One region of the Paenibacillus sp. LBL genome, then DNA from elsewhere that is predicted to be linked to it. Evidence: a T-box and tRNA genes for the amino acid it is inferred to sense, from the RefSeq annotation. Region 1 holds a T-box; the other holds one or more tRNA genes.

Evidence for each region. A T-box is a leader RNA that pairs with one kind of tRNA and senses whether it is charged. The one in region 1 lies ahead of M2277_RS26580 (valine--tRNA ligase), so its partner is inferred to be a tRNA-Val.
Region 2: it has a tRNA-Val gene. The T-box ahead of M2277_RS26580 (valine--tRNA ligase) is inferred to sense a tRNA for this amino acid. The anticodon was not compared.

What each region holds. Positions count from the first base shown of each region.
Region 1 covers NZ_JARXYU010000018.1:81,125-96,779, reverse strand. The annotation lists gene mreD (rod shape-determining protein MreD) at 83-607, opposite strand; gene mreC (rod shape-determining protein MreC) at 609-1,484, opposite strand; gene M2277_RS26615 (rod shape-determining protein) at 1,543-2,577, opposite strand; gene radC (RadC family protein) at 2,616-3,305, opposite strand; gene M2277_RS26605 (Maf family protein) at 3,391-4,002, opposite strand; gene M2277_RS26600 (DUF4321 domain-containing protein) at 4,028-4,270, opposite strand; gene M2277_RS26595 (SPOR domain-containing protein) at 4,398-5,714, opposite strand; gene murC (UDP-N-acetylmuramate--L-alanine ligase) at 5,923-7,299, opposite strand; gene M2277_RS26585 (bifunctional folylpolyglutamate synthase/dihydrofolate synthase) at 7,306-8,682, opposite strand; gene M2277_RS26580 (valine--tRNA ligase) at 8,716-11,385, opposite strand; T-box leader at 11,497-11,793, opposite strand; gene M2277_RS26575 (LysM peptidoglycan-binding domain-containing protein) at 12,038-13,396, opposite strand; gene M2277_RS26570 (RluA family pseudouridine synthase) at 13,567-14,469, opposite strand; gene hemL (glutamate-1-semialdehyde 2,1-aminomutase) at 14,466-15,655, opposite strand, start outside.
Region 2 covers NZ_JARXYU010000007.1:56,411-72,065, reverse strand. The annotation lists gene M2277_RS16780 (hypothetical protein) at 50-214, opposite strand; gene M2277_RS16775 (DUF5316 family protein) at 239-448, opposite strand; gene M2277_RS16770 (hypothetical protein) at 776-1,270, shown strand; gene M2277_RS31665 (hypothetical protein) at 1,548-2,318, opposite strand; tRNA gene M2277_RS16760 (tRNA-Val) at 2,722-2,794, opposite strand; gene M2277_RS16755 (hypothetical protein) at 2,930-3,193, shown strand; gene M2277_RS16750 (GNAT family N-acetyltransferase) at 3,547-3,990, shown strand; gene M2277_RS16745 (DUF3892 domain-containing protein) at 4,087-4,320, opposite strand; gene M2277_RS16740 (MBL fold metallo-hydrolase) at 4,385-5,122, opposite strand; gene M2277_RS16735 (hypothetical protein) at 5,372-5,926, shown strand; gene M2277_RS16730 (DUF1292 domain-containing protein) at 6,017-6,328, shown strand; gene M2277_RS16725 (aminotransferase class I/II-fold pyridoxal phosphate-dependent enzyme) at 6,393-7,868, opposite strand; gene M2277_RS16720 (DUF1054 domain-containing protein) at 8,129-8,752, opposite strand; gene M2277_RS16715 (hypothetical protein) at 9,017-9,613, shown strand; gene gndA (NADP-dependent phosphogluconate dehydrogenase) at 9,812-11,221, shown strand; gene M2277_RS16705 (hypothetical protein) at 11,244-11,576, opposite strand; gene M2277_RS16700 (shikimate kinase) at 11,796-12,299, shown strand; gene M2277_RS16695 (rhodanese-like domain-containing protein) at 12,411-12,719, opposite strand; gene aroA (3-phosphoshikimate 1-carboxyvinyltransferase) at 12,889-14,181, shown strand; gene M2277_RS16685 (CoA-binding protein) at 14,232-14,654, shown strand; gene M2277_RS16680 (glucose PTS transporter subunit IIA) at 14,852-15,655, shown strand, end outside.

The DNA of each region.
Region 1 (15,655 bases):
AGCCTGTCCCTCCCATCCCTATACATTTCGCGCTCAAACCTTCAAGTTCCTGCTAGTCTAGTAAAATGTCATAATGGAGGGTTCAGGATGCCTTCCTTCTCTGATTCTTTGTAATCAGCTCAATCTGCTTGCGAAGGGGAACGTAAATCGCCAGAGCAAAGGCAAAGTGAACAAGGAGATTGGGAAGCATATGATGGAGCAGCGACCAATTATAAGAGGTCGGATTGAGTCGAAATATCTTATATATGCCAAAGAGCGTGCTGTCAAACAGCAAACTTCCCAGAATGACCACCGTCATCATCATAGGCAAAGGCGCCCGGGGGGATTTAAACACCAGTCCCACCAGATACGCGGATATGCCCATTGCAAACGAATACGTGCCAATCATCTCACCGTAATACACGATATCGTGTAGAATGCCAAACACCAGGCCGAGCACGAGCCCGGTATGGCGATGGTAATAGATTGATACAAAAAATAAACAAACCAATACGAAATTCGGATAAATCTGAAGCTGCAGCGAGCTTGGCGTTAACCAGAAAACCACCGTTCCCTGCAGAATGAACAACACGAACAGCAACAGGAGTAAAATCTGCTTGCGCGCCATCTTATTCAGGCTCCTCAGGCGTAAACACAACGGTCAGGTATTTCCAGTCGTCAAACTTGGCCGCCGGTTCGATGGTAGCCGTTCTGCTCTGACCGTATTGGCTAACCTGAACACTCTTTACCTTACCAATAATCAATCCTTGCGGAATCACGCCTCCGGCACCGGATGAAATGATTTTATCTTCAGGCTTAATCGGATCATCTTCTGTAATACGCGTCATGAGAAGCGTGTTGGTCTTCTCGTCGTAGCTCTCAACCATGCCAAACGTTTTGTCTTCTTTACCCAATGCGGTTACCGAAATTGGCTGCGGATTCGGATCCTGTGCATCCATCGTTGTCAACAGCTTCACCGTGGAGGTGAAGTTGCTTACGCTGCTGATGATGCCAACCATGCCATCCACTGTGGTGACCGACATGTTTACTCTAACTCCGTCGCGTTCACCGAGATCGATGACAAGCGTTCTGTTGTTAGGGTCCGAATTCACGCTAAGCACTTGAGCGGTTCGATATTCGTATTTATCTCTATTTTTCTGGTTTTGGGTAAAACGAAGTTCTTCCTTCAGCGCCTCGTTATTCGCTTTTATGCTGTTATAACTCGCACTCTCACGTGAATACTGAGCAACCGCCCGGCGCAGCTCTTCATTCTCTTCATAAATTTCCTTCATGTTCCGCACGTCTTCAAAGAAACCCGCTATATAGGCAGCGGGCTTATAAAACACACTTTGCACAAAACCTACCGTATCTTTGACGAATTTTTCGGGCCAAGATAAAGAAGCTCTCGGGCCGAGCGTAAATCCCATAATCGCGATAAACGCTACCAGCCCGATGAGCATAATAAACAAACGCTTATTGCCCAGCAGCTTAAACAGTTGCAACACCCTCTAACTTACTGTTTTTCTCTCCCAACATTAGGGGTTTACACTTATCTTCAGATGTCTACCTTCTAGAACGGACGGCAGAGCTGCTCCGGGATTTAAACAGATGAATGTTCTCGAGCGCTTTGCCTGTACCGATTGCTACACAATCCAGCGGATTCTCGGCAACAATCACCGGCATGCCCGTCTCTTCGGCAAGCAGTTTGTCCAGGTTACGAAGCAACGCGCCTCCTCCTGTAAGTACAATTCCACGATCCATAATGTCCGCAGCAAGCTCGGGAGGACATTTCTCCAGGGTTACCTTAACCGCTTCAACGATAGCATTAATGGTATCTGCCAGTGCTTCACTAATCTCATCTGAAGTAATCGTAATGGTCTTCGGCAGGCCCGTAACCAAATCGCGGCCGCGGATTTCCATCGTTTCCACCGTCTCCAGCGGCATAGCAGAACCTACTTCCATCTTGAGCTGTTCGGAAGTACGTTCACCAATCATCAAGTTATATTGACGTTTGATATACGAAATAATAGACTCATCCATCTCATCGCCCGCAACACGTACGGAACGGCTGGTTACAATACCACCGAGCGAGATGACAGCCACTTCGGTTGTGCCTCCGCCGATATCAACAACCATGCTGCCTGTCGGCTCCCATACAGGCAAGTCCGCACCGATTGCAGCCGCGAATGGCTCTTCAATGGTGTAAGCTTCGCGTGCGCCCGCTTGCTTGGTAGCATCTTCAACCGCACGCTGCTCAACCGCTGTAATACCGGAAGGAACACATACCATCACATTCGGATGACGCGGGAATATGGAACGCTGCTTCTGCGCCTGACGAATAAAGTATTTAATCATTGTAGCCGTAGTATCAAAATCGGCGATGACGCCGTCTTTCATCGGGCGGATCGCACGAATGTTGCCCGGTGTGCGTCCAATCATCTTCTTAGCCGATTCTCCTACTGCTTCAATGCTCTTTGTATCTGTACGCAGAGCAACCACGGAAGGCTCTCTAACGACAATTCCTTTCCCACGAACATAAACCAGCGTATTTGCCGTCCCCAAATCGATTCCCAAATCTTTCGTAAAACCACCTAACATGATGTATCTCCCTTTCTTCGTCAATCTGAACTATTATATTACATCAGGCCCCGTTCCTTCAAACTTACAAACGATCCATCCCCTATGATCAGATGATCCAGCACTTCGATCCCGACAATTTGTCCTGCCTCCACTAAGCGTGTAGTCAGCGATATGTCTTCCGGGCTGGGCGTCGGATCTCCGCTAGGATGGTTATGCGCACACACCAGGGATGCACTGCTGCATTTGATGGCTGCTCTGAACACCTCGCGGGGATGAACGATGGAAGCGTTAAGGCTCCCCATCGATAACGTTTCCTGGGCAATGACATGATTTTTCGTATTTAAAAATACACAGACAAAATGCTCTTTCTGTAAATAGCGCATCTGTTCACTGAGCAGTTCTGCCGCGTCATGCGGACTGCGAATAATAACTGGCTCTACATGTCTCGATGCGGCCAAGCGCCGTCCAAGCTCAATGCCAGCCTTCAGCTGAACAGCCTTAGCGGTTCCAATTCCTTTAATTTGCGTAATTTCCTCAATGCTAAGATCCACGAGCTGCCGAATACCGCCTGCTTCCCCCAGCAGCCGCTGGGCTATATGTACGGCAGATTCCTGGCGGGTCCCGGTCCGAAGCAATATCGCCAGCAATTCTGCGTGGCTTAAAGCGCTCGCCCCATACTGCATCATGCGCTCTCTTGGTCGTTCATCATGGGGGATGTCGCGCAGCAATAGCGTTGGCGACTCCATATATTCCCCTCTTTTCTAAGATTTAAATCAGCAGGCCAGCCAAACCTAAGGATATCCCTATAGTCCGGATGCCGTTGTTCTATATCTATGAATCGGTTAGTACATCCATCCCCATATCAGACAGCATGTCCGAGAGCAAAGAAAGCGGCAGACCGACTACGTTAAAATAGTCGCCTTCGATTCCTTCCACGATGGTTGCACCCAGGCCTTGAATCGCATACGAGCCTGCTTTATCAGCAGGTTCCCCGCTCTTTACATAAGCCGCGATCGCGTCATTGCTTAACGATTTCATCTTTACGGTTGTCACACGGTGAGAAACCTGATTACGACCTGATCTCAGATCAACACAAGCCACACCCGTGTATACGAAGTGAGCCCGTCCTTGAAGCATGGACAACATCCTTGCCGCGTCAGCCTGATCCGCCGGTTTCCCAAGAACATGATCATCTACAACTACAATCGTGTCGCTTCCCACAATGATACCATCTTCCGGATCATCCGTCAGCTTGCGCAGTACCGCTTCCGCTTTACGCAGTGCCAGTGATTCCACAATTCGCTCTGGCGACCACCCTTGCGGGGTGTCCTCATCTGCTTCACTGGGCATAATCTCAAAAGGGATACGAAGGGAGGCAATCAATTCCTGACGCCGAGGAGAGGTGGAAGCCAAAATAATACGGCGGTTTCTCTTCTCATTCAAGGGGGATAATCTCCTTTGTCATGTCTTAGAGTCTGCGGTACAGCCAAACGGCAGCAATAATGCCAAGCAGGCTGAGCAGGCAAACTTTAAGTTCAAGGTTAATGTCATAACGAATAATGTCAAAATCAGCTTGAGGCGACCACTTGATTGATGTGGAAGACGTTAGAAAGGACAGGGCTTTAACAGGCAGAAGCGCCTTGGCAAGCCATGATCCGGTCAGCCACCCGAGCAGCAAAAACAAGATGAGCATTCCTTTGTTTTTCTTCATGCATCCTCTTCCCTCGCCATATTTTGACACCCTAATTATTATACGGTGAATCGATAAGCAATACAAACAGAAATCCGGCATGGGGAACTATTTCCAATTCCACGCCGGATTTTACGTTAATTTGAATTTATAGGCCATCCAGGAGTTTCTTTTGACCCATGACATAGTTCATCATGCCTGTTTGAATCTCCCACAAATGCCCCTTGGATTGATTTTTGTTATATTCAGAGAGCGCTGTGATCGAGCTGTTCATCGACTGCTGCATGGCCGGCAGCACAGCCCCGGTCTCAGGACCCAATCCTGCCGAAAGCTGCTGCACCGATTGGATCCACTGCTGATGCAGATTCGTGATGGTGTTCATATGGTCTGCCGCAACGGCTCCCGCCTCCTGCATCCCCAACAGGGATGCCGAAAGTTTGCTAAGCTCCGATACCAGCTTGCCGCTTATCGTAAAATAGTCCGTCAACGTCTGCTCTTCACCGCTAAAAGAGGCAGACTCTAATTGAGGCAGCGATATCTCTCTTACATATAATTCAACGCCTTCAGCCTTCAACTGATTGCTGAGCAGCTTGGCCTGCTCGCGGTCCGGTGAGATGCCTGCATAAACGCGGTTCTCCTCATCCAGGTCCCCTCCCGCTGCAATGCCCGATTGCAGCAATTCCCCCTTCGCTTGCTCCGCCCGCTCCGGCGTGCTGAATACGCCGTATTGGAGCATATAGAAGGCTTGCCCCGGGAATTGAAGCGCCGTTTGGGGCAGATCAGACGACAAGGGCGTCACCGTTCCTTCGGATGGATCAGTCGGTGTTTGATTGACTACGTCATTACCTTCAATCTGCTCGGAAACCGTGTCCTCTCCCGCGCTCCCGCCGTTAAACATGGACAAGACCATGTATCCGAACAACAAACCCGTAATAACAGCTGCGGACACAGAAACAGCCATCTTCCAGAAGGACGTTGGTTTGCGCGAACGATAATAACCGTAATCATCGGCAGGAGAATCATATAGACCGGATTCCGGTCCAAGATCCCAGTTGGAATTATTCGTCCCGCCGTCCCGCCCCCCGGAATAATCGTGCTCGTGGGGATGGTGGAGATCCTCATCCAGTTCCGGATATGTATCTGTATACTCAGGGGTATCACTCTGATACCAGCTGTTTGAATGATCGAGCCGTCGTCTCTCCTCAGCCAGTCGCCCCTTGGTCCGGTTATTACGCGATTGCCGCCAGTCTTGATCGTTTACGTCGAAGGCATGCCCGTCCTCCTCTTCCTGCAGTGGCGGTACAATGCGGAGGTGATCCTGTTTGGAAAGATTGGGATCATAGACTTGATCCTTGTGTCCTAATGAAACCCTTTGACTCAAATCGCGTTCCTCATGCAAAGGTTCTTTGCTCCGATCCTTGGGCGGATCGTGATCGAAACGAATCGTCATCCGTGCTTTGTTCATATCCACACACCTCACTTGTCCTTCTACACCTAGCTATATGATCAAGCTTGGCAACTTATGAGTGTGCAGATAAAACAAACGGGCTAATCAGGAGATAATCCCGATTAGCCCGCTTCAAAGTACGACATACAGCCGTGCCTTCACTCAGACAACTGAGCAATCCCCTGATGCGGTGAAGCAGCAAGAGATTGTGCGCAACAAAGATAAATCACTTCTTGCCTTTAATGGAATCTGCCAAGGCAGCTCCAACCTTCCATATATCGCCTGCGCCCATCGTGAGCACAAGATCGCCTTCCTTCACACGGTCTTTGAGATCGTTCAAGACGTCTTCCTTGGTAGGCAAATAACGAGCACCCGCATTGCTGTTCTGGACAATCAGCTCCACCAATTTTCCAGAGCTGATACCCTCGATCTGCTTCTCGCCGGCAGGTGAATAAATGTCGGTAATGATCACTTCATCCGCTTCACTAAACGCGCGGCTAAACGCATCCAGAAGGAAAAAGGTCCGCGAGTACCGCTGCGGCTGGAATACGGCGATAATCCGTTTACCCGTAGCTTTTGCAGCACTGATCGTTGCCTCTATCTCCGTCGGGTGATGCGCGTAATCGTCAATTACCAGAATGCCATCTGCTTCGCCAAGCACCTGGAAGCGGCGTTTGGCTCCATTGAATTTGACGATAGCCTCTACAATCGCTTCAAACGAGATTCCGCCCTTCAAGCAGCAAATCACCGTCGCCATTGCATTGTAGACATTATGTTTACCTGGTACGGACAGCTCCACAGTCCCAAGCTCCATTCCGTTATGAAGCATCATGAAGCTAACTTGCCGGTCTCCCAGCACCAGGTTGGTTGCCGTATACTCCGCATCCGAATGAATGCCGTATGTCGTTACGTTACACTTGAGATCAGGCAAGATGGCCTGAATGTTATGGTCATCCGCGCAGACCACGGCCGTGCCGTCTGGCTTGATCTGGCTGAGGAACTGCACATAAGCAGCCTTAAGGCGATTGAAATCCCCCTCATAGTTCTCCAGATGATCAGCCTCTATATTCAGTACAACGCCCAGCCACGGATGATATTGAAGGAATGAACCGTCGCTCTCATCCGCTTCGGCCACCACATGCTCGCCCTCACCGGCTTTGGCATTCGTGCCAACGTTCATAATTTCCCCGCCGATGATAAACGTCGGATCAACACCGCATTCCTCCATCACAAGCGCAATCATGGACGAGGTAGTTGTCTTGCCGTGTGCGCCTGCTACCGCAACCCCTTTTCGTTCGTTCAAAAGACGTGCCAGCATCTGCGCACGGTGCAGAACAGGAATGTTCAGCTTCTCGGCTTCCACCCGCTCCACATTGTCTTTGGACAAAGCCGTTGAGTAAACCACAAGGTCTGCACCCTGGACTTGCTCTGCGGTATGTCCAATGTATATTTTGGCGCCCTTGGCCGCCAGCTTTTCTGTCAATTCTTGCGATGCCACGTCAGAACCCGTGACTTTGTAACCCATCTCCAGCATGACTCGTGCAATGGCGCTCATCCCGTAGCCGCCAATTCCGATAAAATGAACATGTTCTGATGTATTCAACAGATATCACCAACCTTTTTCAGAATCGGAAAGGCCCAGGAGGTTGGAACGCACGTCGGCAATCAGGTACAACGTGCCCGACACCACCCCAAGATCCTCCGCTTCCGTCCGTGACTTCAACTCTTCAAGTGCGTTTTTCCAATTTGGTTCTATGATGATTTGCAGTGTGTGTTTGGCATATTTCTCCCTTACCTGCTCTACGATGTCACCAAGCGCCTTGGCGTCCAGTTTCTTCCGGAAATCCGGTTCAGTCAGGATAAGCGTATCCACTATTGGCAGTATATGCTGCAAATACGATTCATGATGCTTATTTGCCAGTATTCCCATCATTAAGTTCAGTTTCCGGTACTTATAGATCTGCGGCAGGCTTTTAGCCAAGGATTCAGCCCCTTCGGGGTTATGCGCGCCATCGAGAACAATTCTTGGAGAAGACAACACCTGTTCCAGTCTTCCCGCCCAGAAAGTCTCTTTAAACCCGGTACGCAATTCTTCCTCATCCACGATAAAGGCCATATACTGACGAAGCACTTCCAGTGTCATCATGGCAAGCGCGGCATTGGCACATTGGTGCTCACCCAGCATCGAGATGGCAAGATCCATATCCCGAAACGGTCCGTGGAAATGGAAGACCTGACTTTCCTCATCCCCATGCAATCGTGCATAAGAGAATTGATCATTGACGAGATACAGGCTTGTGCGGTTTTTCTCCGCCGTTTCCTTCAAAATTTCGACGGCTTCCGGCTGAGTTACCGTACTCACCACAGGGACTCCAGGCTTGATAATGCCCGCCTTCTCCCTGGTGATCTCCTGAATGGTATCGCCCAATACGTCGGTATGATCCATTCCGATGTTCGTGATCACCGAGATGATAGGGTGAACAATATTGGTCACATCAAGCCGACCGCCAAGCCCCGTCTCCCATACCACGACGTCCGGATAAACAACCTCGCCATAATACAGTATCGCTAGTGCCGTGGACACCTCAAACATCGTAGGCGACCCCAGCCCCGTCTCTGTTACTTCAGCCACAAGCGGCTGCAGTCGATTAGCGAGCTCAAGCAGCGTCTGTTCCGGTATGTCCTCGCCGTTAAACTGAAACCGATTGGTAAACTTCGTAATATAGGGAGAGGTATAGGTACCTACCGTGAATCCCCCTTGAAGCAGCACTTTTGTTAAAAAAGCGCACGTCGAGCCTTTACCGTTCGTTCCAGCCACGTGAATAAATTTTAAACGACGCTCCGGATGGCCAAGCAGCTCCATCAATCGCAGAATTCTATCCATGCCAGGGCGGATTCCAAACGGAATCAGCCCATTAATCCAAGCCACCGCTTCCTCATAGGTTTGGAACGGAGCCGCCACTGCAGCTGCCGATTGATCACCCATCGCTCTCACCTTCTGGTCCAGATTCATCTTGCTTCAGCCTCTCAATTCTTCGATGCGTGCAATAACTTTACTGCGTTTGTCTGAGTAATCCGCAAGCTTCGCGCGTTCTTCTTCAATCACCTTCTCGGGTGCTTTCGACACGAAGCCAGGATTGTTCAGCTTCTTCTCCACACGCTCGACTTCACTGTTCAAGTGCTGAATTTCTTTCTCCAGACGCGTGATTTCTTGAGCGATATCAATCAAACCAGAGAGTGGCAAATACATGTCAACCCCTGTAACCACGGCGGTCATGGCTTTATCTGGCGCCGTCAGCTCAAGTGAGGATTGATACTCCGACGTGTTGCAGAAGCGGCGGATATAATCCGCATTGCGATCGATGATGCTGGCGATTTGCCCGCTCACCGGTTTTAGTTGCAATTCAACTTTTTTGCTCATCGGTACGTTCACTTCCGCCCGGATGTTACGTACAGCGCGGATAACATCCATGAGCAGGTTCATTTCGGTAACGGCTTCCGTGTTCTCGAATGCCGGATCATAGGTCGGCCATGAAGCCAGCATAACCGTCTCTCCCTCATGCGGCAGATGCTGCCAGATCTCCTCGGAGATGAACGGCATGAACGGATGGATTAGACGCATCGTGCGGTCCAGAACATAAGCAAGCACCGATTGCGTCTTTTTCTTGGCCGCTTGATCTTCCCCGTACAGGGACAGCTTCGCAAACTCAATATACCAGTCGCAGAGATCATCCCAGATGAAATTGTAGAGCAGTCGACCGGTTTCGCCAAATTCGTAGGCATCAATTAGACGCGTAATGTCGCGGGAAGTTTCGTTCAGGCGGTGCAAAATCCACCGATCCGCCGTTCCCAGCTCACCGGAAATGTCGATATCTGCGGCGGTGAAGCCTTCCAAATTCATGAGCGCAAAACGCGATGCATTCCATATTTTGTTCGCAAAGTTACGAGCCTGCTCCACGCGTTCCCAGCGGAAACGAAGATCCTGACCCGGCGTGCTGCCCGTTGAGATCATATAACGCATGGCGTCTGCGCCGTACTGCTCTATAACTTCAAGCGGGTCGATGCCGTTGCCAAGCGACTTGGACATCTTGCGGCCTTCGCTATCCCGAACCAGGCCATGAATCAGGGTATCCTTGAACGGCATTTGATCCGTAAATTCGAGCCCCTGGAAGATCATCCGTGATACCCAGAACGGAATAATGTCGTAACCTGTTACGAGAACGTTGGTCGGATAATAACGTTTGAAATCCTCGCTGTCCAGATCCGGCCAGCCCATGGTCGAGAACGGCCAGAGCGCCGAGCTGAACCAGGTATCCAGCACATCCTCATCCTGTCTCAGATCATCCTTGCCAAGCTTCGCACGCGCTTCCTCTTCATTCATGGCAACAACCACTTCACCGGTGGACTCGGAATACCATGCCGGAATCCGGTGGCCCCACCATAATTGACGAGAGATACACCAGTCGCGTACATTCTCCATCCAGTGCAGGTAGGTTCGCTCAAACCGGTCAGGCACAAAGTTAACGCCCTTGCCGGATTTCTGCGCCTCTACGGCTGCCTGTGCCAGCGGCTGCATGTTAACAAACCATTGCGTGGACAGGTAAGGCTCAACCACCGCGCCGGTTCTTTCACTGTGACCAACCTGATGCACGTGATCTTCAACTCGAAGCAATACACCCGATTCCTTCATGTCATTCACGATTTGCTTGCGGCATTCGCTGCGGTCAAGACCTTGGTACTTGCCGGCAAACTCGTTCATCGTACCGGACTCATCCATCACCGTAATTTGCGGCAGGTTATGTCGCTGTCCCATCTCAAAATCGTTCGGATCATGCGAAGGCGTAATTTTAACGGCTCCGCTGCCAAAATCCTTCTCCACATACTCATCGGCAATAACCGGGATTTCCCGGCCGACAATCGGCAGTACCAGCGTTTTGCCAATCATGTCTTTATACCGCTCGTCTTCCGGATGAACAGCTACCGCTGTATCACCGAGCATCGTCTCTGGACGAGTCGTAGCTACGGTAATGAAGCCGCTGCCGTCTTTTAGCGGATATTGCAAATGGTACAAATTTCCATTGACCTCTTTGTACTCCACCTCAATATCGGACAATGCCGTACGCGCGGCCGGATCCCAGTTAATGATACGTTTGCCGCGGTAGATAAGGCCTTTGTCATAGAGCTTAACAAACACCTCGCGAACCGCTTCCGACAAACCTTCGTCCAGCGTGAAACGCTCTCTGGAATAATCCAGCGACAGGCCGATCTTGGACCATTGATCCCGGATCGTATTCGCGTACAGATCCTTCCATTCCCATACCTTCTCCAGGAACTTCTCACGTCCCAGATCGTAACGGGTAACACCTTCCTCGCGAAGCTTCTGCTCCACCTTCGTTTGAGTTGCAATGCCCGCATGGTCAGAACCAGGCAGCCAGAGCGCATCATATCCCTGCATCCGCTTCACGCGAATGAGAATATCCTGCAGCGTGAAGTCAAGAGCATGGCCGATATGAAGCATTCCCGTAACGTTAGGAGGAGGAATCACAATCGTGTAAGGCTCCGCGTCCGGACGTTTGCCAGCTTCAAAGAAGCCGCCTTCCTTCCAGTACGGATACCATTTTTGCTCGGCTGCCTTCGGATCATACGTCGTTGGCATTTCTAACTGGGATTGGTTTTGTTTTTGATCCATATTTTCGTACCTCCGTCACTGTTAATCAGTTTTGCCAACCAGAAATGTTTTAGCCTTGAGAAGCGGCCCATGATAGCATTTTTGGCATGAAACAAAAAAAGCCCCTCGTCCTCAAAGGACGAAAGACTGTTCTCTCGCGGTACCACCTTTGTTTCGTGCTTACGATTGTTTATCAACCGTTGTCCTCCCGTGAAGAACATGAAGGAGCGTCAAGCACGACACTTTACGCAGATAACGGCTGCGGCCGGCGAACCCTAACCAGGGTAGTAAACGATCCCTACTCTAACTCAAGTCCGCAACTCCGGGGCGACTTCGGCAAGCTGGTTCCTGCGGAATCTCACAGCGCTGGGTAGCAATTCCGCTCTCTGAAGGCCATACCTTCCTACTCTTCCCGTTCAACGTTGTTCTAGCTTTTGGAATACCTGTACATATACTATTCAAATATACCGTGGTTGTTGCATATAGTCAATATTTCGAGTGTTTCCGAAGAATTTAAACATCATACCTGTCCAATCCAAATAATATGACTTACCTGAAAATACTTCCGTGTTAGCTCCCTCATTTGCTTCCATCCTGTTTCTGTACAACAAAAAAGCAGACCAAGGATTTCCCACCTTGACCCGCTTTCTTCTTGCTCGATGAACCCCCTCGATTACTGGGGAATGTATAAGACCTGGCCTTCTTCGACATTCTGTTCAGACATGCGGTTGTATAACAAAAGTTCCCGCGGCGTCAGTTGATAGCGCTCCGCAATCAGATCAAGTGTCTCCTCACGCTGAACAATGCACATCCGTACCTTGCGGAATGGAGTTTCCTCATGTCGGTTGCCAAGGAAGAGACTTTTCCACTCCACATCCTCGGACGCAGCGGACTCCACCAGCTCTTCGGCTTCTTCTTCCTCGTCCCGAGCGGCTTGGTCCTGATCCTGCACCGTTCTGCTCGATTGAAGCAATGAAGAGAAACCTACGCCCGAAGTACTTGTGGTGCTGTTCTTTGTACTGAAGGCAACTTTCAGCTCCGGCTTCGTCGTGACCTCCTCGGGTTTAGCGGAGATTTCCTCGGCTATATCCTCTGAAGCCTCTGCCCCCTCGGCAAAAACAGGCTGAGCTTCTTCCGTTTCCGATGATTCCAGCACCGGTACGGCTTCCACTTCTTCGCCTTTGCGTTCAACAATGCCTGGGAAATCTGCTGCCGGTTCTTCCTGAACCGTCTCCGGCTGAGGCGTTACCCGCTCGAATTGCCATACACTTGGAATAGACGGCTCAGGCTCAGCTGCCTGAGGGATCGTTTCCGTCTCATTATGTAAGGCATATTCGACGGTGTCCCGGGCTTCCTGATCACTGGAGAAGCCTTCAGCGCCAGCTGGCTCTTCCGCATCCTGAATTTGATTCTCATACTCCGCCCAGGATGCTAAATACTGCTGTGTGCGCGCATCCGTCCCCGACACGTTGGCCCTAGGCTGAGTTTCGTTAAAATAGGGAGGTGAAGCCGAATTTGTATCTTCACCAGCTCCTCCGCCTTGCAGCTGCTCATACGGATTGGCAGCAAACTGCTGCTCGCCGTTCGAATAGAAATTAGGCGTTTCAGGAGCATGTACCACTGTGAATTCCTCATTGGCCCATACCTGATCCCGGGAACCCGGTGCCGCCGCCTGAATTCCTTTGAGAGAAAGAACCCCTGTAATATTCAAGCTGCGCTTGGATAGCAAATCTACATCAAAATTCTCAATCTCAACTGCGATGTCATCCAAAGAAGATACCCGGTTCAGCGGAACCGTGATCTCGACCGGAATCCAGTGCTCGAGCGGCTCGGTTTCTCCTGCTTCAGTGTCACCTTTATACAGGCCTGCGAGAAGCAGATGCCCCCGAAGTGTGGCCTGATCCTGCTGGCTGATCACCTGAATGTGCGGGATCAACTCCGCCTCTTCCAATTCTTCGATTCCCGGCAAATCTTCCGTTAAATTAATACGCTCGTAAATATCAAACCGCAATCCGTAGGACTGGTCAAACACGGGAATGTCCTCCTTTTTGGCATATACTATCCGTGATCTGTTATCACGGCATGAGCCTAAGTTTCGCCACTCAATTTATCTATATGCCGAAAACAGGAGAGCATGACTTTTTTGCGAATTGTTGCGTGAAAGTTACAGATTTATTCAGGATTTTGCAAAATCCTCTACCGTCAGAATCCCTCTATGATTAACTCTCTTAATTCCATCATGTCCTGAGGCCATGGGGCCTGTACCTCGACCCTCTCACCTGTTAGAGGATGATGAAACAGCAAGCGTTCACCATGCAGCGCCTGGCGCGAAAACAGTGCCGGTCCCCCATACAAGGAATCTCCCAGGAGCGGATGTCCCATATGACTAAGGTGAACCCGGATTTGATGCGTACGACCGGTTTCAAGACTGATATTCAACAAGCTGGCCCTCGGGTATACTTCAGAGGAGAGAATATGCGTTATGGCAGCCTGGCCGGTTAATGACACTCTACGGCGGCTTGAGTGATAACGGTCCTTGCCGATCGGCAGGTCGATCACTTTAAGCTCCTGTCCTACCCTGCCCTGTACGATAGCAGCATAAATCCGCACAATTTTCTTCTCTCGCATCGCTTCATCAAGCTTCAGCTGCGCGTATTCATTCTTGGCATACAGCACAGGACCGGTTGTATCCTTATCCAGACGATGAATATGCCGGACCGCCGTATGAATCCCCTCTGCTTCGTAATAAGCGGCTACAACATGATTCAGCGTTGTTTCCTCGCTCTCCTGATCGGGGTGGACGGCCATACCGGCCGGTTTGTTCACGACGAGACAGAACTCATCCTCATGCAATACGTGCAGTTCCTGCCATCTCGGTTCGATGCCGTAATCGCGATAAGGAAAAAGGACCAGCCGAAGCCGGTCCCCTCTCCATTGTATCCCTTGCTCATGGCGCAGCTTGCGATACAGCTTCTCGGGCATTCCGAACGTCTCGAGAAGCCACTTGGCAGCGGCCTGTTCCCGATCCGGCTGGCTCAACAGCACCTTGCCAGGTGTCAGCTCCAGCCATTCGCCCCTTTTACTCCAGTTCCCCTTGTAACTCATAGGCTCTTGAAGGCGCTGCGGTTCGCTTCAATGGTGGCATCGATATCCTCCACCGTATGGGCTGCCGAAATGAACATGCCCTCGAACTGGGAAGGAGGAACGCTGACTCCCTCTTGAACCATGGCCGCAAAATATCGGCGGAACATATCCAGATCACTCGTCTTGGCCGTATCGAAATTCACCACTGGCGTATTCGTAAAGAAAGGACATACCATGGAGCCTATCCGATTAACGGACAACGGGATACCGAACTCCTTTGCATTGGACTCGAGTCCGGCCTGAAGCCGGGCGCCCCGTTCCTCCAGCTGCTCATAGACTGCCGGCGTCAACAGCTTCAAGGTAGTGTAACCGGCAGCCATGGCCAGCGGATTTCCGCTCAGCGTTCCCGCCTGATAGATTGGTCCTGCCGGAGCAATCTGGTCCATCAGTTCACGCTTGCCCCCGTAAGCACCGACGGGCAAGCCGCCGCCGATCACTTTGCCCAGGCATGTCATATCCGGTGTGACACCATACCGTCCCTGAGCACAATTCAAATCGACCCGGAATCCCGTCATCACCTCATCAAAAATAAGCACACTGCCGTAATCGGAGGTCACCTTGCGCAAGCCTTCCAGAAATCCTGGAAGAGGAGGAACTACGCCCATATTGCCTGCTACCGGCTCAACGATTACAGCTGCGATCTCTTCGCCAAACCGTTCAAAAGCAAGCTGGACCGATTCAAGGTCGTTATACGGAACCGCAATCGTGCTAACAGCCACGCTTTCCGGTACGCCTGGACTATCAGGCAGGCCGAGGGTTGCAATTCCAGATCCGGCTTTGATGAGGAGGCTATCGGCGTGACCGTGATAGGAGCCCTCGAATTTGATGATTTTGCTGCGTCCAGTGTAACCACGCGCCAGACGGATAGCGCTCATCGTCGCTTCCGTACCGGAGTTCACCATCCGTACAACCTCGATCGACGGAACTCGCTCACAGACAAGTTTAGCCATCTCGGTTTCCAACAGTGTCGGAGCACCGAAGCTTGTACCCTTTGCCGCCGTCTCCTGCAGGGCATCAACGACCTCAGGATGGGCATGACCCATAATAAGCGGCCCCCAGGAACCCACGTAATCGATAAAGCTGTTACCGTCAATGTCATATACCCGGCAGCCCTCTCCACGCTCGATATAAATCGGTGTTAAACCCA
Region 2 (15,655 bases), on a different contig from region 1:
CTGCTGCAGCGTCAAAATCATCTGCTGGAGTTGGATAGATAGAGATAGGTTAATCTGAGATTTTCAATTTCATTAAATGAACATATATTTCGTTCCTGAATGTTTCGATTGCGGGGACCCTTCTCAATGTACAAATAGAGAGCAGGGAGATCAGCACATATTGAACCCTCTTAACTTCTATTCCATGATCTTCGTTGCTAACAAAATCACTCATGAAGTCCCTCCTAAAAGTAAAGTATTAACGTAACAGAAGATGCACCGCGCCACCAACTGCAAGCAGTAAAACACCGGCTAAAAAGAACCAATTGGCTGCTTTCCTTTTAGAAGTCCGGTTCACCTTCGATTCAGCATAGAAATTCCCTCTCTGCTGGTCTCCTGTAGTGAATGCTCCAGATAAGAGTCCTGTAACCAAGAGACAAACAATTCCTGCAATGATAAGCAGATTCATCTCGTGTTCCTCCCATCCATTTTGGGCTTATAGTTAGAACGCATCCAGATATACAAAAGTTATTTTTGGTGATGTTGGAAATAAGTGAGACCCGTCTTGCAAATGAAAAAGCTCATTATTTTGAGTATTATAGGCAATTAGTTAAGAATCAATAGGCGTCAATAGACTGGTTTTTATTTTACATGTCATTATTCGACAATTCAAGATACTAGTTTACATTAAAATGTATTTAAATTGTATCATATGTATTATATTACAATATTTAGGGATCATGTTACAATAGAACCAATCGGCCGATTACATAATTAGAAGAGAGGCGGAATACCTTTGAAAATGAAAAAACTGTTCTCTATCTTACTAATTTCTGCAAGTCTTATGACTGTTTCGCAATCTGTTTTTGCTGATAGTCCCGTTAATGAAGTGGAAGTAATTCCTTATGTCATAGGTTTAGGAGATACTAAGACTCAAGCCGTAGATATTTATGATGGACAAGAATTAAATTTGTTCTTACAAAGCGCTGAGGATGAAGATTGGTTTAAATGGACCAATAATACCGGAAAAGGACAGTTTACTTATGGATTCCTTAACAATCTGGGACCCGAGAACACAGTAGCATTAGGAATAGTAATTCAGTACACTCCTAGTCGAGAATCTGAATTGCTAATTGCTGAGCCCACTCAAAAAGGTAATCCAAACTGGTCATCAAAAATCAGGAATGTATATGTACCTGACGGTGCAACACTATATTTAAGAGTAAAGGCCGATGAATATGTAAACTTGGAACAATATATGCTAAGTTTTGGATATTATCATCTTGACTAAAGGATTAATGAGAAGCACCCCTAAATGGGGGTGTTTTTTTATTATTTTGGAATCTGTATTTCCTTATTAAAGGTGGTGTACTTCATTATTGAGGGGCTGTACTCCTTTAGCCGGTATTAAGGGGAATGTTCATTTTTCATGGTGAAAAAACAAGAAAAAAAACCTAACATCGTAATGCCGATTAGGGCTTTTTACGATTTCAAGTGAAGAAAAAAACGCCTTTTCGCGAAAGTAAAGACCCTGCCAATTTTGGTAGGGTCTATTTCTCAGGTATGAGCTATAAAGAATACTCATTCACTTCAAAGTGGAGAATTTTATCAAAAATCACGTAATCCGTTCTCTTATTAAATGGGCCTTTATTGTTGTTGTACTTGTTAATTGCAAATTTAGCAGGGCCCAAGCCAGTATCTCTTAGATCGTACCAATTAAGAAATGCATTAACATCGGCCATCGGAAGATCATATTCTTTTTCTAAGCCAGTTGTCACCGTAATTACTAAAATAGCACGATCACCATTCGGCTGTGGTTCCGGTTCAGGATTTGGTTCAGAAGGAGGAGTGAAAGTATCAAATACATCAAGTTCACTAATATTCACATCTTTTGTAGAAACAAATTTTACGTATCTTACGTTATGCATTGTTTCATTTCTATCTGTTATGGTTTTAAAGGTTCCATCAGCCCCATTAGGGTAAGCCCAACCTCCATGGGTACCTATTCTAGTCCAGATCAATGCCTTGTTGGAATCATGAAAGGATAAATACATTCCGTTTGAACCACTGTCATCGGCTTTAATTTGAAACGCAGAGATGTTGTAATCACTTTCTAAATCGATCTCTAAGTATTGACCAGCCTTTAGTAAAAAGGAAGTATTCTCATTGTTGTCTGTCATTAGCGTTGTTCTATTAATTTCAGGTCCCAGCTCAGAGTTATAAATAACGGCAATCTTACCATTAGCAAGCCCCCCGGTATATGCTTGGACAGATGATAATGGGACGATCAGAGCGAATAAGAGGATAACACTCATAATATAATATAGTTTCCTTTTCATAAGTTATACTTCTCCTTTGGTATATTTTGTAGATTGATAATAAAACAAATAAAAAGGAATGTCTAAACATTTATGTCTAAAATTGGGATATACTGTTGTTTGAAATAAAGTGGTTTATAAAACAGACAACTTCATGGAATGATGTGGTGGAAGGTAAACAGATTTGATTGTTGACAATTGAACTCCTATTTGCGCTAGGAATTATTAATTGAAGGTTGGGAACTAGTTTGGGTTTTAAGAACAAGAGGGGGTTGTACTTAGAAAGGCCAATGATTCATGTTAAATTGCATAGAGTATCGGCTTTTTTAGGTCAATTTTGTGTAACAGTAAAAATCACAAAGGTTCGACATATTTCTAAAATAGGAAAACCCCTGACGCCAACGGCATCAAGGGTTTTCAGTTATGATCTGTAGTGGGCTCGAACCACTGACCCCTACCCTGTCAAGATAGTGCTCTCCCAGCTGAGCTAACAGATCATGAAATATTTAAAAAGGTAATTCATATATTACCAGCAGACATTATGGCTGTCAATGGTTTTCTCGTTATAAAAAATCATGTTCCGGTTCACACTACATAGAGCATGATTTTTCCATTAGAGGAGCGTGAATGGCATGAGAGGTGGGAAATCCCAGCGTTTCAAACAAGCAGGGCTGCTTCTTTCATTAATCGTAATATCTACTCTCGGGAGCGGGTGCAGTATCCCGGAGAGAACGTCGGTGCAGCTTGAGCCGCTGCATGCTCCGGCAGCACCTGTGCTGCTTGATGTTTACAGCCGTTCTGTTGAGCAGGATGTATACTCCAAACCGGGAAGTGGGTCACTGGAGCCGGTATCCCCGATGGATTCGGAGGATACGTTACACGATCTGAATCCGTAACAAGCTGTAAGGACGACCCGTGCTGGATCGAATTCCGCGAACGGTCCGTACTCTTGCTCGATCAACGAGCAGAGCAAACCGCCGGCTGGCAGGCTGGCGGTTTGTCGTATACCGGCCGATGCTATTCCTCATCCCATTTGCGGGAATACCCTTTTTTAATAGCCCAAAAGACGGGGTAGATGATCAGGACGGCTATGATAATCGCCCAAAATATCGTAGCTCCCATGCCCATAGAGGCAACGCTCCTTTCAAGAAGACAGTAGCTTCTACTATACAGGAAAACGAATATTTTGTATAATATCTCGACCTGCAGAAATCACAAGAAATTGATTCTACATAAAAGAGGTGTTGAAATGGCAGCAGAAATCATAAATGTATCAACCGAAGAGCAATTGCAGCAGGCGCTGGATATTCGCAAGGACGTGTTCGTGCTGGAGCAGAAGGTGCCCATTGACTTGGAGATCGATGACTACGACAACCTGGAATCGGATGCGCATCATGTGCTGATCAAGTCCGAAGGGCAGTTTGCGGCAACGGGCCGCATCACGTATTACAATAAAGATTCCGCCAAAATGCAGCGCATTGCGGTTCGCAAGCCTTTTCGTTCCAAAGGGATTGGCCGGGTACTGATGATGGCGCTGGAAACGCAGGCGCGTGAATTGAAGCTGCAGTATTCCATCCTGGATGCTCAAGTGCAGGCAGAGCCATTTTACCGCAAGCTGGGTTATGAGACGATATCGGACGAGCCGTTTGATGATGCCGGCATTCCCCATGTCCGTATGAAAAAGGAACTGTAGACGGTTTCGGTTTAATTATACGAAAATGCCGAACATCCAAATTGGTTATATAGATAAAAAGACCCCGAGTTGAACTCGAGGTCTTTTTTTTGTTGATTAAAACGTCGGCAGATTGTCCAGGTTGTTGCTGGGATCACCATCCGCATTGGAACGAAGGTGTTCGTCGCCGTCACGTCCACGGAAGACGTTCAGGTTCTTGATCTCTTTATTTTTGACCATGTGTTGAGCTGTTTTGTAGTCAACGACAGTTCCGTTATCCAGCTTAAGTTCGATGATGTCGCCGTCGCCATTTTTGCGTACGCCTACGACTTCTTGTTGTCCATTGTCCATATCATATCGCCTCCCGAGTTTAGTATTCCCGGGAAGCCTTACAATCTATGCATGATATATTGATCTACAATTCATATACCCGCTGCTGCTCTACAAATTCCATGGTGCCGGTCTTGCCAATGAACGCTTTAACGTCATCGCTGTAATGCATGAGATAGGTACGCTCCTGAATCTCTTCAGGAAGACTTAGCAGTTCGTCAAGCGTAGTATGAACCTCGCCGGGACCCTGCAGCTGGCATTCATGCAGAATAAATTCACAATCCCGCTCGTTCACCAGCTTGTGGAGCAATGCAGGATCAAACACCATATCCGCGCTGTAAAAAATCCGGTCATTCAAATAGAGGGAATAACTATCCTTCCCTGGAATATGCTGCGTATGAATCAGCTCTACCGAGATTCCCGAAGAGATATCGGCTTTCACCCCAGGTTTCAGGGGACGAACGTCAAATACATCCTCCAGGGAGGAGATATGTCCTTGCTGGTATAATCCGCCCTTGAGAGAATGCTCCCATATCGGTTCGACCAGCGCTTCAGCGATGTAGAGCGGGATTTTGCGATTGTATTTCATTTTCATAATAAATGCGAGCTCCTCCATACCGCCAACATGGTCAGCATGGATATGCGTGATGAGCAGAGCATCCAAATCATCGAACGTCAGATCTAATTGATGGAGTGCCATAGGAGCCGTAATACCGCAATCAATGAGCAGCGTGAAATCCCCGTCGTGGAACAGTGCATTGTTGTTGTAGTAGTTCTTGGCAAACGCACTGCCGGTGCCAAGCATTTGCAATTTCAGTGTCAATGGATGAAACCTCCTGATGAAATGATGTTAGTCCAGTAAGCTAATGTATATTTTAACGAATTATATGTAGATTTACACCGAGTTTATGATAGAAACACCCCGAAATTGCAGTGAAAATTAGGATAGGCACAGGCCGAAAGGCATGAGGAAAAAATTTTACCACAAAGTGCAAAATTGTCCGCAACTTGTTTTTTGACATGTAGTATACACATATAACAACATGATGAGCCAATGGAGGGAAATGATAAAATGAAGTGGAAAAAAGTGATGGCATGTATGCTCGTGCTTTCTTTAATGGGTAGCAGCACCCTTTTATTTGCAGATTCCGTCAATGAACGGGTTCGTGTATGGATGAACGGACGTGAATTAAAAGATGGCGGGTATTTAATTGATGGCAAAACCTATGTGCCGGTGAGGGAATTTGACGGTGCGGTGGATTGGAATTCTTCCAATGGACAAGTTCAAGTCATCAAGCCGAATGTGCATATTTTTCTGTTTAAAGGAGATACTGTATTCGGCAACGTGAACAAAGGCAAGTTGAAGTTCAATGTATTCAGTCAGGTAGACAGCTTGAACAATGACATCCATGCAGTGAAAGTCGCCATCGAGGATCCTTCGGGTAATATAAAAGATATCCAGTCCCAGGAAGTGAAGGACCGCAAGGATAACTTCTGGTTCAGAACCTATGATTTTACGTACGATTTTAAAACAACCGGCAAGTATTCCGTTGGCTTCTATGTAAAGGTCAAATCGGATACCGGATTTGTGAAAGTTGCGGAGAAAGTGATCACTGCACTTAACTAATGAGAGCGTCCCTTGGGGAAATTGACCTGAAGAAGCTATCCGTGATACGATACGAAAGTATGATAATTTAACCGAAGTGAGGTTTTTTCAATGAGTGAACACAAACATGAACACGGAGATGCTTGCGGTCATGACCACGACCATGAGCATGAAGAGTTTGTGCTGACATTGACGGATGAAGAAGGAAAAGAAGTAGAGATGGTTCTTGTTGAGACATTTGATGTCGGCGAGAAGCTTTACGCGCTTTTGCTTGAACGCGAAAATCCGGAAGCGGACGGCGTCATTCTACGTATGGAAGAAGAGAACGAGGAAATGGTTCTTTACAATATTGAGGACGAAGAGGAATGGAATGAAGTAGAGGCGGTTTATAACGAACTGGTCGCTGCTGCAAACCAGGAATAGTACGCCTTAACTGAAAATCCCGGTGCGAACCTCTCGCATCGGGATTTTTTGTGTGTACAGGTATTTAGAAGATCGGATTGGTTTCCACGATGACCTTCACATTTTGGATGCTGCGGTCCTCAGGACCTTTAACCGGAAGTCCTACATCGACATGATCAATGATGTAATCAATGTTTTCCTGGGAAATAACTTCACCCGGAAGCAGAATCGGAATTCCTGGCGGATAGACATAAATAAATTCAGCAATAATGCGTCCTGCTGATTCCTTGAAAGGAACAACCTCGGTATCCCCGTAGAAAGCATCGCGAGGGATAAGCGACAATTGCGGAATTTCCGGCGTTTTTACAATCAGTTCGTTAATTTCATTCACATGCATGTATACGTCCGAAAGCTCACGGAGCGCCGTCAGCAAAATGTCGATCGTTTCCTGGTTGTCTCCTGGTGTAATGAGGCACAGAATATTGTACATATCGCTGAGCTCTACTTCAATATTGTAGTGATCTCGAAGCCAGTTCTCGGTTTCATACCCCGTAATGCCGAGATGGCGGACATGGATCGTCAGCTTGGTTGGATCAAAGGAGTACGTTGCTTCACCGCCTAAAATTTCTTCACCAAAGCTGTACAAGCCTTCGATCTTATTGACCTCATCACGTGCATATTGTGCCAGCTCAATCGTTTTTGCAGCCATCTCACGGCCATGAAGAGCCAGGCTCCGGCGCGAAGTATCCAGCGATGCCAGCAAAATATAGGAAGTTGACGTTGTTGTCAGCATACTGATGATGGTCTGTACGCGGTAAGGGTTAATGTAACCGTTCTTGGTATTCACGTTCAGCACGGAGCTTTGGGTCATCGAACCGCCGAGCTTGTGAACGCTGGTCGCTGCCATGTCCGCGCCTGCTTCCATAGCCGACATCGGAAGCTCCTCATGAAAGTGAATCAATACCCCATGCGCCTCATCCACCAGAACAGGCACGTTATAGCTGTGCGCCAAATCGACGATTTCTTTCAGATCTGCGCTTACGCCAAAATAGGTCGGGTTGATGACCAATACAGCTTTTACGTCAGGGTGACGTTTTAACGCTTTCCGAACCGAGCTGATGGTGATCCCGTGGTCAATCCCTACATTATGATCCTGGGCAGGCGATACGAATACGGGCTTGGCGCCGGTAAAAATGATGGCGGAAAGCACGGACTTATGAACATTCCGCGGTACGATGATTTTGTCCCCAGGCGAGCAAACCGACATGATCATGGTCATGATCGCTCCGCTTGTCCCTTGTACACTAAAATAGGTATGATCAGCACCAAATGCGTCAGCAGCCAGCTTCTGGGCTTCCTCAATTACGCCTGTAGGCTGATGCAAGTCGTCAAGCGGCGCAATATTGATCAAATCTATAGAAAAGGCATTATCCCCTATAAATTCCCTAAATTCGGCATCGGTGCCGAGGCCCTTCTTATGTCCCGGAATGTGAAATTGCACGGGGTTTTTGGCCGCGTGTTCCTTAAGTGCGGTGAAGAGCGGTGTACGACTGTGGTCCATGGACGTTGTCACAACCTTTCCTTGTCTGTATTTTCATATGATTTGTTGAATACGGTTATTATATAAACAAAATTGAGTATAGCAAAATAAAGGGGGAATGCAAGGAGAATGTACGGCTTTTCTTGCTTTGTACACGAACCCTTCAAACTTTAGACATATTAAGGAGGAAACTTGAGATCTTCATCTTTCCTTCATTAAAGTATCACCCATAAAAAAAGAGCCGCTCAGGCAGCCCTTTCCCCTTTTGATTGCTTTCTCGCTTAAAATGCCAATTTATAAAGCGGCAGCAGCGTCTCAAACGTCTCCTGCACCTTCTTAACCAGCTCGTCCCCGTCCAGCTTGACGGCTTCCTCGCGCGGAATCTGCAGACCGCATAAGACCTCGGATTTTTTCACCTGCTTCAGCTTATGAATCAGTGAGGCGAACTCCTGCTCATTCATATCCTGATGAGGCGTGCCAGCCGGGTTCATATGATCCGTGGACCAATAGAAGCTTTTAGGGAGTGCCTTCGCTGTTTTCTTCAATTTGGCTTCCAAATTGCTTGCAAACACGGTTTTGTTCGGGCTCTCGTATATGACCGCGAAGATAATAAACAGATGTGTGCCGAACATGCCCACCTGAAAATGGGGCAGAGCTTTGTAACCCCGCTTGCTGGCAGCCCAAGCGACCCAGGTGTCGATGGGAGGGTTGACGGTGCGTCTTGCATGCTTGGCCACGTGCACAAACATCTCTTCACCGGCCAAAGCGGATACATAAGGCGCTATCTCGGCACCCAGCGTCTCCAGCTTGGGTCTTACCCGTTCAATGAGAACCTCCATACGGGCTTCAAGCCCGGGAACGGAGAATACTTCGAAATCTTTATCTGTGAATCCGGTAACCGTCATGGATGTGATGGCCTCCCTGTTGTTGATTTAGATAGAACCTAAACTCGGCTTTTGAATAACTTATTATACCATAAGGCCAATGGACGTCACGCATCGCCCACGAAAGCTTCACCGGATTTTCATGTGGGTTAAAAATAGTCAATAAACCAAGTTACCGTTACATAAGATGGAGTATAAGATATAGATAAGACAACGTCAAAAGCAGCCATTGGGGAATCTTCACCGTCGTCTAGTGATCGGTAGTAAACCGGAGGAGGGAGTGCCGTGAATAAGAGCGAGGAAGTGGAGTATTGCAACCTGGAGCTCCGGTTTGATCGCCGGCATATCCAGGACCTAATCAAGGAATTGATCCAAGAAGGATATTCGCTTTATTGGAGCGAGAATGATACGCAGTTTGTCATTTCAATCCGGACAGGGCGCAAGCTGGTAAAGCTGCGGTTTCAACGCACGGGCAGCGGATTTAAGCTGGTAGGTGATTATATGATTCGCGATCCCAAGCTGGCTGAATGGATGGAAAAATTAATCGAGAATACCCGTGGGCACGCTGTCGTCAAACGTTTCAAGGACCGGCAAATATTGATTGAGAATATTTTGTTCGGTGAGGTCATAAGGCTCGTGGAAATATCCGGCTACCGCCAGCGGGTTTTATTCCAGAAGGGGACGCCGATGACGGAGCAGGAAATGCTGCGGTTGTTCGAGTCGGATGTGGGGGAACAGCGGCTGCTGTTGTCCAGACTGGAAACGGACGATGAGCTTGAAAAGCTTCATGAAGCGCTGCAAGAGGGGAACCGGGATAAAGTCGAGGCGTGCAAGCAAAGATTACTTGAGCTTTCCTTAGAGCTGATGAGGTTGGAGTGGTAAACCTGACTTCACTCGCAGATACAAGTTTAAAGCACGAACAACACTCCGAAACAAAATAGGGGTGTTTTCGCGCGTGTTCTGATTTTGTGACAGGGGTTCACTTGTCAAATGAAAAACGTTAATATAAGATTATTGCAAATCATCTCGGATAGGGATGGGTTGTTTAAAAATATATTGGAGCAAAGGATGGAGAACCAGATGTCAAAACAACAAATCGGTGTCATTGGCCTTGCTGTAATGGGTAAAAACCTGGCCCTGAACATCGAAAGCAAAGGCTTCACCGTTTCCGTATATAACCGCTCTCCGCAAAAAACGGAAGATATGCTGAAGGAAACCGAAGGCAAGCAAGTGAAGGGGACGTTTACGATTGAAGAATTCGTGGATTCCCTTGAAACTCCTCGTAAAATCCTGATCATGGTTCAAGCGGGACAAGCTACTGACGCTACCATTGAACAGCTGATTCCACATTTGGATCAAGGTGATATTATTATCGACGGTGGTAACGCTTATTTCCCTGATACCCAGCGCCGCAGCAAGGAACTGGCTGAACAAGGCTTCAACTTTATCGGTGCTGGCGTTTCCGGTGGTGAAGAGGGTGCGCTGAAAGGCCCTTCCATCATGCCGGGTGGACAAGAAAGTGCATACAAGCTGGTTGAACCTATTCTGACAGCCATCTCGGCTAAAATTAACGAAGAACCATGCTGTACATATATCGGACCAGACGGTGCCGGCCATTATGTAAAAATGGTTCACAACGGTATCGAGTATGGCGATATGCAGCTGATCTGCGAAGCTTACCAACTGCTCAAAGACGTATTGGGTCTGGATGCGAAGGATCTTCATGGAATCTTTACGGAGTGGAACCAGGGCGAACTCGACAGCTATCTGATCGAGATTACAGCTGATATTTTCTCCAAATACGACGAAGAAACCGGCAAGCCGATGGTTGACGTTATTCTGGACACGGCTGGTCAAAAAGGAACAGGCAAATGGACAAGCCAAAGCTCGCTGGATCTGGGCGTGCCATTGTCCATGATTACGGAATCCGTATTCTCCCGCTTCCTGTCCGCCATGAAAGAAGAGCGCGTAGCAGCAAGCAAAATCCTGAACGGTCCTAAAACGGCTGCATTTGACGGCGACAAAGCCGAGTTCATTGAAAATGTGCGCAAAGCGCTGTTTGCAAGTAAGATCGTATCTTACGCCCAAGGCTTCGCACAGCTTCGTGTCGCTTCCGACGAGTACGGCTGGAACCTGCAGTACGGCAACCTCGCTAAAATTTGGCGCGGCGGCTGCATTATCCGTTCCCGTTTCCTGCAAAACATCACCGATGCATATGAGAACAATCCTGAGCTGAAGAACCTTCTGCTGGATCCGTTCTTTACCGATATTATCGAAACCTATCAAGATGCATGGCGTAAAGTTGTCGCTTCCGCGGTGTCCCTGGGTATTCCGGTTCCTGGTTTCTCCAGTGCGCTTGCCTACTACGACAGCTACCGCACAGCAAACCTGCCAGCAAACCTGCTGCAGGCACAGCGTGATTACTTCGGCGCTCACACCTTCAAACGTGTGGACAAAGAAGGAACGTTCCACTACAACTGGATGGACTAAAACCTCAGATGTAGGACAGAGGTCAATCGGTGCTGGCTTGAGAAGGGGAGATCGCTTCCTGCAGCTCAGCGAGTCCGTGCATGGCTTCTAACAGACAGGTGCGAATGTCGTCGCTCTTTGTGTGGACGTGGTTTCCGCTTCCGAGCAAGAGCAGCGCAGCTTCGCTATAACTGTTGAAATTTTGCAGTAACCGTGGCTTTGAAAGATCCAGCAGCGCCGGATCCTTCAGAGCCACTTTTTTTTGCACAAAATGAAGCACCCAGATCACGTCTTCACGACATAAGGGATAGGATGGGTCGAGTATTCGGCGGATGCGTATGGACGAGGAGGTCAGACCGGTCGGATGGAAAGACATGGATGAGGTTCACTCCTTTCTTTGAGTCTGGTGAGTCTGGTATTCTTGTAATGATTATATGATCCAAGTGAACGAGATAGACTCGCTAAAATAGGAGTTTTGCCTGCTGCAGATGTAGGATTTAGAGAGTCAGGTCCATTGTCGAAAGATTTGGGGCTGTGGTATGATATGAACAACCTTTACAGTGAAGCAGCAAATGGGGTGTGATACTTGGATAAGATGGGTAAGAACATCATTCTGATCGGGATGATGGGCACGGGGAAGTCGACCGTAGGACGCCTCGTGGCAGATTCGCTTGGATATACGCTAATAGATTTGGATACCGAAATCGAGAAGCTGGATGGAAGAACCATCCCCGAGATGTTTGAGGCAGATGGAGAGTCTTATTTCCGTGAAGCGGAATCTGCTGCACTTCGCAGTGTTCTGCTCCGGAAGGGAATTGTTGTTGCATCCGGAGGCGGAGCTGTCCTGAGCTCGGAGAATTGTGAAGCGATGAAACAAGGCGGCTGGGTTGTTGCGCTGACCGCAGATGCAGCCAGTATCGTGGAACGGGTACGGGGCGATGTCAATCGGCCGCTGCTTGCGGGAGATGTAGAGGAGAGGGTCGGGCGCATTCTGGATGAGCGGAAGGATAAATACCTGTTTGCGGACGTCATGCTCGATACTGTAGGCCGTTCCGCGGAAGAAGTGGCGACTGACATTTTAACGCATTACCGCGGCTAAGATGACAAGAGATCGGCCTGCTGCTTGCGTAATAAGGCATGACGTGAATAGTATTATGCAAAAAAAAGGCGGGGATGATCTTCATCCCGCACCTTCAACTTGATGGAATTCCTATTCTTCATCGTCATGCCATTGCAGCATGCCGCCCTTCATGTTAGTTACATTGTCCAAGCCCTGGTGACTCAAAAATTCGCACACATGCTGACTGCGTCCGCCGCTGCGACAGATAATGATTACTTCTTGATCGCGCGGGATATCATCCAGGCGATTCGGAATGTCGCCCATAGGAATATGCTTGGCACCGCTGATCATGCCTGCCGCAACTTCCTCGTCCTCGCGGACATCAATCATGTACACATTTTCGCCGTTTTGAAGCCGGCTTCTAAGTTCCGAAGTTTCAATCTGAGGGATCGGTTTCATCATATAGACCTCTTTTCTAATCATAAAAATTTAAGATCATATCGATCTTTAGTTTCTGGTTTCATATGAACTATGATAACCAAGCGGTTCTTCCTCTGTCAATTTATCCTAATGGATGATTCAAGTGAGGATATCCGCATCATAATATATACAAGGAGAGATACATACCATGGACGTAATCGTCAGGCCGACACCGAAATTGAACGGAGAGATTGGAGCTCTGTCCTCCAAGAACTATACCACTCGCTACTTGCTTGTAGCTGCGCTTGCGGAAGGGACCAGCACGATTTATTACCCTGCTCACAGTGAAGATAGTGATGCTATGAGACGCTGCATTCAGGATCTCGGAGCCGTGATCGAGGAGGACGAGGAGAAAGCGGTCATTACAGGTTTTGGCAAATCTCCTCGCGATGTGAAGGAATTGAATGTGGGCAACGCTGGGGCCGTTCTGCGCTTCTTGATGGGCGTCACCGCATTGTCTAAAGAAGTAACTTTCGTAAATACCTATCCCGATTCCCTTGGCAAACGCCCTCATGATGATCTTATTGAGACGCTGGGCCAACTGGGTGTGGAAGTGGAGCATAATGAGGGCAGACTGCCCATCACGATACGCGGCGGACATCCGAAAGGCGGACAGCTCACCGTATCAGGGGAGGTCAGCTCGCAGTATTTAAGCGCACTGCTGTTCTTGACCCCACTGCTTGCCGAGGATAGCGAGATTACCGTAACCGGTGATCTGAAATCCAAGGTGGTTATCGGTCAGACTCTGGAAGTGCTGGAGCAGGCGGGCATCACCATAGACGCAGCAGAGGATTATACGTTCTTCCGCGTTCCTGGCGGACAATCATACGAAGCGAAGACCTACACGGTTCAAGGGGACTATCCGGGATCTGCGGCTGTCCTGGCGGCTGCAGCGGTAACGCAATCGGATGTTACGATCCGCAATCTGTCGGAGGACAGCAAGCAAGGCGAGCGTGCCATTATCGATGTTCTCCGTAAGATGGAGGTTCCCCTTACGCATGAGAACGGGAACGTTCATGTGGAGGGGAACGGTACCCTGAAGGCGCTCGAATTTGATGGAGACGCAGCGACAGATGCGGTTCTTGCCATGGTGGCGGCAGCCGTATTTGCCGAAGGGACCTCCCGGTTCTACAATGTGGAGAATCTCCGCTACAAGGAATGTGACCGGATTACCGATTACTTAAACGAGCTGCGGAAAGCGGGAGCCAATGTGGAAGAACGTCAGGCTGAGATCATCGTGCATGGTCGGCCGGAAGGAGTCGAGGGCGGCGTGGAGATCAATGCCCATTATGATCATCGCGTCATCATGGCCCTGACGGTGGTTGGTCTTCGCGCGCAGCAGCCGATCCGCATAAAGGACGCGCATCACGTAGCGAAGTCGTACCCGCAGTATTTTGATCATGTGAGGGCGCTTGGCGCCGATGTGGAATGGGTAAAATAGAGGGGAACTCCGCTACGCATATCAAGGGAATGGAAAGGTGGTCATAAACCATGGCGTTTGAAAATCCGACACGTGAAGAAATCGCGGATATTTTGCGTAATGCAGGCAATATCGCTGTTGTAGGTCTGTCTGACCGGCCGGATCGTACATCCCATATGGTATCCGCTGCAATGCAGATGCGCGGATACCGCATCATCCCGGTTAATCCTGGTGCAGCTGAAATTCTGGGGGAGAAGAGTTATCCGTCTCTGAAGGACATACCGGAGCCCGTCCATATCGTCAATGTGTTCAGACGCAGCGAATATTGCGCGGAGGTCGCACGGGAAGCTGCCGAGATCGGCGCCAAGGTGCTCTGGCTGCAGCAGGGCATTATCAGTGAAGAGGCTGCGGCCATCGCCGAGAGCAGCGGTATGATCGCGATCATGGACCGGTGCATTAAGGTGGAGGACTCTATTGCACTCGGCGGGCGTTAACAGGAATCTGTAATCAGGGTATCGCGAGTTAGTAAAGCAAGTCTTACGTTGAAGCAGCCGGTAGCAGACTGGACACGGTCTGAACCTGCCGTTGTTCCTGCTTGTAGGACTTGCTTTTCTGTGTGACATGGCCCTTATTTCTTTTTGACAAAAACAGGCTTAACGCTTACCATCAAGGATAGAAAGGAGGGCTCGCCTTGAATTGGTTGGGATCATTACAGCAGCTGGGCAGAGCAGTCATGCTCCCTACAATGGCGCTTCCGGCTGCAGCTCTCCTGCTTAGCGTGGGGAGTCTGCCATGGTCGGCGTGGGGCTTCGGAACCTTGGGGGAAATTACCCAGGCAGCCGGACACGGTGTGTTTTATTATATGCCGTATTTATTTGCCATCGGTGTCGCGTGGGGGCTCTCGAATCAGGGAGGTCCTGCAGGGCTTGCGGCTCTCGCCGGTATGTTCATTTATGATCAGGTTATATCCCGTCTGGGTGACGGGAGTGTGCAGCCCTCAACCTTGATCGGTATTATTTTTGGAGTCATGTCCGGTTACGTTTATAACCGGTTCAAACATATCAAACTTCCCGAAGCCATACAGTTTTTTGGAGGCTCCCGGTTTGTCCTGTTGTTCATGGGACTGTTCTCCACCATATTTGCATGGATCATGCTGGGGATGGCACCGATTGTACAGCGAGGTTTTGATGCGTTCTATGAGCTTACCGTACATATGGGCGCTTTCGGTTTGTTTCTTTACGGTATTTTGTACCGGGTACTGACAGCGTTCGGCCTGCATCACCTGCTGAACAATGTGTACTGGTTTCAGCTGGGCTCCTATGAGACAGAAGACGGTACCATCGTTCAGGGGGATCTGCCTCGATTTTTTGCAGGTGATCCGACTGCGGGGGACTTCATGGCTGGGCTCTTCCCGATCATGATGTTTGCCCTGCCGGCGATTGCGTTTGCTATCATTCAAGAAGCGCGTGAAGATCTGAAGCCGAAAGTGAAAAAA